2 regions of the Blautia sp. OM06-15AC genome follow, and region 1 is predicted to be linked to the other one. Evidence: a T-box and tRNA genes for the amino acid it is inferred to sense, from the RefSeq annotation. Region 1 holds a T-box; the other holds one or more tRNA genes.
The links. The T-box of region 1 lies ahead of DXB83_RS10810 (proline--tRNA ligase). A T-box ahead of a tRNA ligase gene usually reads a tRNA of that ligase, here a tRNA-Pro.
Positions count from the first base shown of each region.

Region 2: it has a tRNA-Pro gene. The T-box ahead of DXB83_RS10810 (proline--tRNA ligase) is inferred to sense a tRNA for this amino acid. The anticodon was not compared.

Region 1 covers NZ_QULD01000007.1:153,335-158,591, forward strand. Annotated here, with positions in the region: gene DXB83_RS10800 (alpha/beta hydrolase) at 1-470, shown strand, start outside; gene DXB83_RS10805 (hypothetical protein) at 491-763, shown strand; T-box leader at 843-1,145, shown strand; gene DXB83_RS10810 (proline--tRNA ligase) at 1,326-3,029, shown strand; gene DXB83_RS10815 (NUDIX hydrolase) at 3,104-3,607, shown strand; gene DXB83_RS10820 (dicarboxylate/amino acid:cation symporter) at 3,732-5,030, opposite strand; gene rfbD (dTDP-4-dehydrorhamnose reductase) at 5,030-5,257, opposite strand, start outside.
Region 2 covers NZ_QULD01000001.1:458,156-463,412, forward strand. Annotated here, with positions in the region: gene DXB83_RS02270 (glycoside hydrolase family 2 protein) at 1-1,129, shown strand, start outside; gene ilvN (acetolactate synthase small subunit) at 1,251-1,757, shown strand; gene ilvC (ketol-acid reductoisomerase) at 1,916-2,935, shown strand; gene DXB83_RS02285 (sporulation initiation factor Spo0A C-terminal domain-containing protein) at 3,095-3,451, opposite strand; tRNA gene DXB83_RS02290 (tRNA-Pro) at 3,717-3,790, shown strand; gene DXB83_RS02295 (LacI family DNA-binding transcriptional regulator) at 3,886-4,914, shown strand; gene DXB83_RS02300 (extracellular solute-binding protein) at 5,215-5,257, shown strand, end outside.

The DNA.
Region 1 (5,257 bases):
GAGGCCTTTCCATGGGTGGTTTTGGCGCACTCAGAAATGGCCTGAAATATCACGATACCTTCGGGGCTGTGATCTGCCTGTCCGGTGCACTTCATGTGCTGGAAAATCCGGAAGAGAGCAGAGCGGACAGCTTTGCACATGAAGAAGGTTATTTCGGAAATCTGGTCGAAGCAGCAAAGAGTGACAAAAACCCGGCTGTTCTTATCGAGCAGTTAAAGGAAGCACGGAAAAAAGATCCGTCTGTCAATGTGCCGACCGTATTCCAGGCGTGCGGAACAGAGGACGGACTTCTGGAAGTAAACCGTCTCTACCATAAACGGATGGAAGAGAGCGGCATGGACATTGTCTACTATGAGAGCAAGGGTGGCCATGAATGGGATTTCTGGGATGAGTGGATCAAAAAGGCACTGGACTGGCTGCCACTTGAGGAAAAGACGGAAGGTCTGAACAGCGGAAACGTAAATGTTTAAAGGAAAAAGGGAGACAGGCAATGCCAGAAACGAGAAATGACGAATTGTACCGTGCGTTAAAACACAACGGTTACCCGGACGACTTCTGCCGGGAAATTGCATACCGCCAGATGAACACCGATTTTACCGCCACGCGGATGCTCGGCTATCTCTACCGCGTCACAAGCCCGCGCGCCGAGGACGTTGTCGATGAGATGCTGGCTATCCTGAGTGACCGCAAAGCATGGATTGAGAAAAAACAGTCTGAGGAAGCCCAGGCGGCAATCAGCAGAATGTATCGGGAAGGCCTGTAACCTGGGCGGGCGTTTATGCAGAAAAAGCAGAAGGAACGGGCTTGCATTCTTTTCCGGTTTCTGCTACAATCAGTGCAGTGAAAAAGCGACGAAAAGAAACAGTAGCGACAGAGCGCATTCAGAGAGAAAGCGGCAGGTGAAAGCTTTTTGCAGAATCTATCGTGAACCGGTCTTGGAGCTGTGCACCGAAGAGAAGAAAATCCATCAGGAAAAATTTATTTCGTAGGCTGCACCGGGATCTCCCGTTACAGAGAAGGTACAGAGAGCAGAGATCACGCGTATTACAAAATACAAAAATCGTGGGGTACAAATGCTTTGTGTCAGAGTGCAGGAGTTTTCCTGAATTTAGGTGGTACCGCGGATAAAAAAATTCGCCCTAAACTGCAGCTTGCGGTTTAGGGCTTTTTTCTGTTTGAAAACGAAGCATCTAACTCGTTACTTCAGTGATGAGTTAGATGCGTAAAATGTTGTATAAAAGCTTAAAATCGGACAGGCTGGAATGTTCTCGCGTCTGGAAGATTTCAGATGTTGAAAACCCAAAGAATAAGGAGGAAATCAGAAAATGAAACTTGAAAAATTAGTAGGAGAGCGCTTCAAAGAAAGACCTGCTGACTGTGTCATCGACAGCCATGCTATTATGGTAAAAGGCGGATACATCAAATATATGGCAAACGGAATCTATTCTTCCTATCTGCCGCTGCGCCGCATTGTGCGCAAAATCGAGCAGATCCTGCGCGAGGAGATGGACAAAATCGACGGCCAGGAGGTGCAGTTTCCGGTTGTCATGCCTGCTTCTCTGTGGGATGAGTCCGGCCGTTACGATAGCATCGGCGATGAACTGCTGCGTTTCACCGACCGCAACAATGCCAAAATGGTACTCGGCATGACCCACGAGGAGGCAGCCGTACACCTTGTACGCGAGTATGCACAGAGCTACACCAAATATCCGTTTATGATCTATCAGATCCAGACAAAATTCCGTGATGAGGCCCGTCCGAGAGCCGGCCTGATCCGTGTGCGTGAGTTTACGATGAAGGATGCTTACTCCTTCCATACCAGCCAGGAAGATCTGGAGCAGTATTACGAGAAATGCCATGCAGCATACGAGCGCATCTTCGAGCGTGTCGGCGTGCCGGAGGTGGTATCTGTCAAATCCGATTCCGGTATGATGGGCGGAAATATCTCCCACGAGTTCATGCTTCTGACTCCGGTCGGAGAGGATTCCATCGTTCTGTGTGATTCCTGCGATTACAGAGCCAACATGGAGGCAGCTGAGAACATTTCCGACATCGCAAGAGATGCAGAATCCGCTGCACTCGAAAAGGTTTATACACCGAACGTCCACACCATTGAAGACGTCTGCAATTTCTTCGGAGACGAGACAAAGAACTCCTGCAAAGCCGTTGTTTATCAGCAGAATGTTGATGATAAATACGTTGTCCTTTTCATCCGCGGTGATCTCGAAGTCAACGAGACGAAGCTGGTCAACTTCCTCGGCGAGCAGGTTCACGCAGCCGTGATCACCGAAGAATGCGGACTGAACGCAGGCTATATCGGACCTGTGAACCTGAAGGTGAACGGAGATGCCGTTGTTCTCTATGATAAATCCCTCGAGGGAAGAAACAACCTTTCCTGCGGAGCCAACGAGGCAGAGCATCATTACAAAGGACTCGACATGGAGCGCGACGTTCCGAATGCCGAGTATCACGATTTTGCAAAAATCCAGGAGGGCGGCATCTGCCCGAAATGCGGCAAAAAGACCGTGAAGATCTCCAGAGGTATCGAGGTCGGAAATATCTTCCAGCTTGGAACCAAATATACAAAATCCATGAATATGACCTATGTCGATGCAAACGGCGAGAGCAAGACCCCGATCATGGGATGCTACGGTATCGGTGTCGGCCGTCTGGCAGCATCGGTCTGCGAGGCACATCACGATGAGTACGGCCCGATCTGGCCGAAAGCTATCGCTCCGTGGCAGGTACACCTCTGTGCAGTCCGCGTCGATGACGAGGAAGTCAGAGCATATGCGGACAAGCTGTACGAGGATCTGCAGAATGCAGGCATCGAAGTGATCTACGACGACAGAAGCGTCAGAGCCGGCGTAATGTTTGCCGATGCCGACCTGCTCGGCATTCCGCTGCGCATCATCGTAAGCCCGAAAAACATGAAACAGGGCGTTGTCGAGGTTGCATCCCGCGATAAGACTCTGAAAACACAGATTCCGCTGGAAAATGTGATGGAAGAGATTAAACAGTATCTGTAATGATTCAGAACCATGAGAAAGGGAAGAAAAATCGAGATGGGGCTCGGAAGAAGTTCGACAGGAGAAAACACGATATGGAACTCTGGGATATCTATGATGAAAACAAACAGCCGACCGGCCGCACGATGAAACGGAATGACTGGCATATGAAGCCGGGCGAGTTTCACCTGACCGTACTCGGCGTAATCGCAAGACCGGATGGGACCTTTCTTATCACAAAACGTGTCATGACGAAAGCATGGGCACCGGGCTGGTGGGAGGTTTCCGGCGGCGCGGCACAGGCAGGAGAGAGCTCTTGGGAGGCCGTGCGCCGTGAGGTCAGAGAGGAAACCGGACTCGATGTGAGCAAGGCTGACGGCGGTTATCTCTTTACCTACCGGCGCATCAACCCGGATGAGGGAGACAATTACTTTGTCGATGTCTATCGCTTCGTGATGGATGTCAAAGACGAAGATCTCCATCTTCAGGAGGAAGAAACAGACGGCTACCGTTTTGCTGCGCCGGACGAAATCAAAGAGTACGCCGCAGAAGGTAAATTCCTGCATTATGACAGCATCCGCCAGGCATTTGAACTGTAACAGAAAAATAAGATAAGAAAAACGCGTTCCCGCCGGAAACCACAGGGGTTTCCGAAAACGGGAACGCGTTTTCTTAGCCTTAGAGCGTGTCTGAAAAAGGCTTTTCGCAAGCAGTTTATTGCAGTTAATTGCGATTGAATACTTCGCGGTTGAGCGCCTTTTCCTGATGGCTGACAATCGTTGTGCAGACAGCATCGCCTGTGATGTTGACGGCGGTACGCAGCATATCGAGAATACGGTCGATACCCATGATAAGAGCGATACCCTCCGTTGGCAGTCCGACGGAATTCAGTACCATAGCCAGGGTAACAAGTCCGACGCTTGGGATACCGGCGGTACCGATGGAAGCCAGTGTTGCGGTAACAACAACCGTTGCGAGGTTTGCCGGAGTCAGATGAATACCGTATGCCTCTGCGATGAAGATGACAGCGACACCCTGCATAATGGAGGTACCATCCATGTTGATGGTTGCGCCGAGCGGAATGGTGAACGAAGAAATCTGCTTCGAGACACCCATCTTTTTGTTCAGGGTATCAATCGACATCGGGATTGTCGCGTTGGAGGTTGCGGTGGAAAATGCAAATCCCATAACCGGAAGGAATTTCTTCACGAATTTAATCGGATTCAGCCGTGTGAATACGAACAGAAGAACCTGATAAATGATGAAGCACTGCAGTGCCAGCGCCAGTGTTACATTTCCCATGTATTTCAGCATCGGTGCGAACGCAGAAAAGCCGACCGTTGCAAAGGTACGTGCAATCAGACAGAAAACGCCGACCGGGGCCACCTTCATGACCGTCATGGTCATTTCCATCATGACATCGTTAAACTGGCTGATAAAGTTGGAAACGACCGAAGCACGGTTTCCGAGCTTTGCCAGCATTACACCGACAAACAGGGCGAATACGATGATGGGAAGCATATCGCCGTTTGCCATGGAACCAATCGGGTTCTTCGGGATGATGTTGAGCAGTGTATCCACCAGGCTGACGCTGGAATCTGCTGCTGTCGAGGACAGGTCGGCTTTCTGAACCGCACTCATGTTAAGTCCGAGACCCGGGTGAATGAGCAGGGCGGTTCCAAGTGCGATGCAGACGGCAAGTGCTGTGGTAACAAGGTAAAAGCCGATCGTTTTTACGCCGACCTTTCCGAGGGTTTTGCTGTCTCCGATGGACATACTTCCGCAGACGAGGGAGCAGAAGACAAGCGGTACGACAAGCATCTGCATCAGGCGGATAAAGCCCTGTCCGATGACATACAGCACACCTTCTACGATGACGGTGTCCTTGATATAGCTGGACGGGATCCAATAGTGAATCACCACGCCGAGCAGCGCACCGGCCAGCAGGGCAATAAAAATCTGGGTGGAAAGCCCGGGCTTCTTTTTTGACTTTTCCGTTGTTTCTTTTCTGTTTCGGACCATTATTCGATTCCTCCGGTTTCTTCGAGATATTCTTTCAGTGCCGTTTTCCAGTCGAGCGGCTCAGGAATACCGGTCAGGCGGAGCATCATGTTGTCCAGAACAGAATAGGTCGGGCGGACATCATCGCGTGCGACAACCGGGTAGAGATCAAGGTCACCGGTTTTTCCGGTATACTCGAGGATGGTTCTTGCAAACTCATAGCGGCTGCAGCTTCCGGGGCAGACAAC
Region 2 (5,257 bases), on a different contig from region 1:
CCTCAACGGACCGGATGCGGGACTGACGAAAAAAATTACGGTGCGGGAGAGCGAAGCGCCGGATGCGAAGGTGATCTGCGTCCGGGAGACGAGAGAAAACGAGGCGGAGCTGATTCTCGGTAATTTTGCAGGCTGGAGCCCGGAACATCCGCATCTCTATGGGGTTTCCATTGAAGCGGGAGAAGACCGCATCGAGAGTTATTTCGGCATGCGCAAATTCGGCATTGGAAAAGATGAGAAAGGAATCACGCGTCTTCTCTTAAACGGAAAGCCGTATTTCCAGAACGGTGTCCTCGACCAGGGTTATTGGCCGGAAAGCTTCTACACGCCGCCGTCCGATGAGGCGATGGTTTATGACATTAAGACGGCCAAACGCCTCGGTTTCAATATGATCCGGAAACACCTGAAAGTTGAGTGCGCAAGATGGTATTCCCACTGCGACCATATCGGTATGCTGGTGTGGCAGGATATGATCAACGGCGGCGGCCGGTCGATTCAGACGTTCCTTTTGTACCTTCCGACCGTACTGCCGTTTGTGACAACGGAATTCAGGGATAACTGTTATCCGCTCTTTTCGCGGACCTCAAAAACGGGAAGAGAGTGGTGGAAGCGGGAGTGCCGCGAGACGGTTCATCAGCTTTACAATGCACCGTGCGTGTCGCTCTGGGTTCTGTTCAACGAGGGATGGGGACAGTTTGATGCCAGGGAGATGACAGAAATGGTGCGCGCTCTCGATCCGACGCGGCAGATCGACCACGCGAGCGGCTGGTACGATCAGGGAGCGGGGGACATCAAGAGCCTTCACAATTACTTTCGTCCGTTAAAAGTAAAACCGGAGGAGCGCGCGTTTGCTTTTTCTGAATACGGCGGCTATACGTATCCGGTACAGGAGCATCTCTACTCCGAAAAATCGTTCGGCTACCGCACGTACCAGAACCAGACACAGTACCAGAAAGCGATGAATGCACTGGCAGAAAAGATAAGAGAACTCACAGAACAGGGACTTGCCGCAGCAGTCTACACACAGCTTACCGATGTCGAGGAGGAGTCGAACGGCATCCTTACGTATGACCGGAAGGTATGCAAATGGGAACCACAGGAGGCAAAAGATTTTTGCTCAAAAGAATAATTTGGTAAAATTTTTGTTGACAAAGTGAGGATAAGTTGCTAATATATTGGATAAGGCGTTGGAAGTTGTAAGAAATTGCTGAAAATCCGCGGCGCCTGCGGATGGAGGAAAGTTGGTGTTTATGGAACAGAAAAGAACATTATCCCTGCTGGTGGATAATACGCCGGGACTTTTAAGCAGAGTAGCTGGTCTTTTCAGCCGACGCGGATACAATATCGAGACGATCACCGCCGGTGTGACAGCAGACCCGCGATACACAAGAATGACTGTTGTTCTGTACTGCAGTGATGAAATGATTCTGGAGCAGATCAAAAAACAGCTGGCAAAACTTGTCGATGTGCGGGATATCAAAGAGCTGAAGCCGGACGAGAGTGTCAGACGAGAGCTGATGCTGGTCAAAATCCGTGTGAATGAAAATGAACGCCGCAATGTCATCGCCATCTCCGATGTCTTCCGTGGAAGAATCGTGGATGTGGGACAGGAAAGCCTGATTGTAGAGCTGACCGGAAACCAGTCAAAGCTCGAAGGGTTCCTGAATCTGGTACAGGGATACGAAATCCTGGAACTGGCCAGAACAGGAGTGACAGGACTCTCCAGAGGAGCCCACGATGTGCGTTACCTCGATTAACGCAGATCACATTACATACGTTTGCTAGAGGAATGAAATTTTTGTATAGAAAAGTTCATTTCCCTGACAAACAGCAAAAGGCAGAAATGCTTTTCGCTGTATAAATTGACCGACCTGCCGCCGGTCAAGACATTCTATATATTATGGAGGAAAATAAAATGGCAGCAAGACTTTTTTATCAGGAAGATTGTAATCTCTCTTTACTGGAAGGCAAAAAAATCGCAATTATCGGCTACGGAAGCCAGGGACATGCTCATGCACTGAACCTGAAAGATTCCGGCTGTGATGTTATTATTGGACTTTATGAAGGCAGCAAATCCTGGGCAAAAGCAGAGGCACAGGGATTCAAAGTATACACCGCTGCTGAGGCTGCAAAACAGGCTGATATCATCATGATCCTGATCAACGATGAGAAACAGGCTGCAATGTACAAAAAAGATATCGAGCCAAACCTGGAAGAGGGCAACATGCTGATGTTCGCTCATGGTTTCGCTATCCACTTCGGACAGATCGTACCTCCGAAGAACGTAGATGTAGCTATGATCGCTCCGAAAGCACCTGGCCACACAGTAAGAAGCGAGTATCAGGCTGGCAAAGGAACTCCTTGCCTGGTTGCTGTTGAGCAGGATTACACCGGAAAAGCTCTGGACAGAGCACTGGCTTACGGCCTTGGAATCGGCGGAGCAAGAGCTGGTCTTCTGGAGACAACCTTCAGAACTGAGACCGAAACAGACCTGTTCGGTGAGCAGGCAGTTCTCTGCGGCGGTGTATGCGCCCTGATGCAGGCTGGATTTGAGACTCTGTGCGAGGCTGGATACGACCCAAGAAACGCATACTTCGAGTGCATCCATGAGATGAAACTGATCGTAGACCTGATCTATCAGTCGGGATTCTCCGGAATGAGATACTCCATCTCCAACACAGCCGAGTACGGCGATTACATCACCGGACCGAAGATCATCACAGAAGAAACCAAGAAGACCATGAAGAAGATCCTTTCCGATATCCAGGATGGTACTTTCGCAAAAGACTTCCTTCTGGATATGTCCCCAGCAGGCGGACAGGCTCACTTCCGTGCAATGAGAAGAAAAGCTGCAGAGCATCCGTCAGAGAAAGTCGGAGAAGAAGTCAGAAAACTGTACAGCTGGAGCAACGAGGACAAACTGATCAACAACTAATCGGTTTGCTGTCAAATGATCCATATCGGGAGGCTGCCTTTGCGGGCAGTCTCCTTTTTTTCGTTCTATCGTTTTATCATAGAAAAAACACTTCCGCGCCATGCATATCCCCCAATATGATAGGGCGCGGAAGTGTTATCTTTTCTGTATTCGTTTTTTTTATGCCTCCTGACGACAGGCAGGAAAAGCACGGTAGTATTTGATATAAGAACTTAAAATATCAAAAAATTCGGAATTGGTCGGTTTTGTCAGAACCGGATGCACAGAAAGCGAAAAGAGCAGATCACGGTTTCCGCGGGTCCAGCAGACGGAAATAGCGGTGCGGATGTCTCGTTCGACGCAGGAGGACGATACCTGAAACGTTTGCGCGATCTTTGGGTACAGCGTTTTGCTGACCCGAAGGAGATAATCTTCGTCTTCCATGCATAAAGCGATACCATAGGCGAGATAGCGAAATCCGCGGTATTTTGCACCAATTCCTAAAGAGTGTAGTAGAAAGTAAATTTCAGTTTCCATTACGATGTCTCCTTTTATTCAGTTTTTACATAGTCTTTGCAGACGGGCATGCCAGAGGTGAAAGTTTGTATGGCATACGATTTTCCCCTTTCACTTATGATACGTGGAAAACGTCGAAAAATTACATATTCAGAAAGAAAAAGTGACAATATAGTAAAATAAAAGAGAATATGACACGAAATAAAGAAATGAATGTAATGAAACGGGAGAGGGAAAAATAACATTGATTTTTCAGAAGTTCGCTGGTATAATGAAAACATGATTACGGGGTATGGCGTAGCTTGGTAGCGCGCACGGCTGGGGGCCGTGAGGTCGCAGGTTCAAATCCTGTTGCCCCGATCGGTAAGAGTGTCGTTTTACGGCACTTTTTTTCTTACGGACAAAGACGTGTGCGGAAGAAAAATGAATTGCGCAGAAAAAACAGGGAGGAAGTTATGGGGAAAGTAACGATACAGAGTATGGCAAAGGAGCTGGGACTGTCCCGGAATACGGTTGCCATGGCATTAAAGGATGATCCGAAGGTAGCTCCGGTGACGCGGGAGAGAGTTCTTCGGATGGCGAAAAGAAATGGCTATCTGGGCGAAAATGTATATGTGGAAGAAGTTCGGGCACCGCAGGAGAAGCATTACAATATTATGGTTCTGCGTACGCGGGATGCCGCTGTTTATTGGGACCGTGTCGTGAGCGGCATCTCCGAGGAGGCGAGCCTCAATAACTGTCAGACGCGCGTTGCGGTCGTGACGGAGCGGGAGGAGGAGAACGGCATTCTGCCGCTCGGCCTGAATGAAAATATCGATGCGATCTTCTGCATTAAAATGCTGCCGCCGGAATATATGCAGAAACTGGTAAATCTGGGTTACCGCATCTTTCAGCTCGACCATTACTGCGGCATCGAACAGCGGCCGATGGGCGATATCGTGCGTGTGGACGGTGTGCAGCCGGTGAGTCTTCTGACGTCCCATCTGATCGGGCAGGGCATGACGCGGATCGGTTTCCTAAGTGAGCACAGCAGCACGTATGAGTCGATGCATGACCGGTATGTCGGTTTCCTTGCAGCGATGGAACAGGCGGGCATTCCGCTCGATGAGGAGCTTGTGCGCCCCAATATGGAGAGCGATCATTTTTATTACCCGGAAAATTTTGACAAGATTGTGGCGAGCTACGATACACTGCCGGAAGCGATTGTCTGCGGCAACGATATGATCGCCAAAAGATTGACAGAATCCTTCCGGAAAATCGGCGTGCGCGTGCCAGAGGATGTGGCACTGACCGGATTTGATGATGATGAGGACCGGATGCTGTATCCGTTCTTCTCAACCGTTCATGTCGATACGAAGTGGCTTGGCCGCCGTATGGTGCATGAATTTTTATGGCGGGAGGAGCACCCGGAAGCGCCGAAAGAACGGATTCTCGTTTCGGGGGAGGTTGTGGTGCGCCGTTCCTCGTGCAAGCGCCAGGGATAGAAAGAAATAGAAAAAACAGGAAAAAGTGAACAAAGAAAGAAAGCCAGGGACGCCCCGGCGGACGAGAAGAAAAACCGTCTGCCGGGGCGTTTCCGGCTCCCTTTTTGCGATGATTCAAATTCGTGCATAAATGCCATGTAGAAAAACACTAATTAATAATGCAAAATGGTGCATTTAAGGAAAGCTAAACTGAACAAAAATGACAAAAACGCAAGAATAAAAACCTCGTTAATATCACACATTAAAAAATAATAGTGCAAAATAATGCATTATATCGCCGGAAGGAAGGGAGAGAGCGAAATGCAGGAATGGACGGAGGACCGCTGCAACCTGGATATCGATA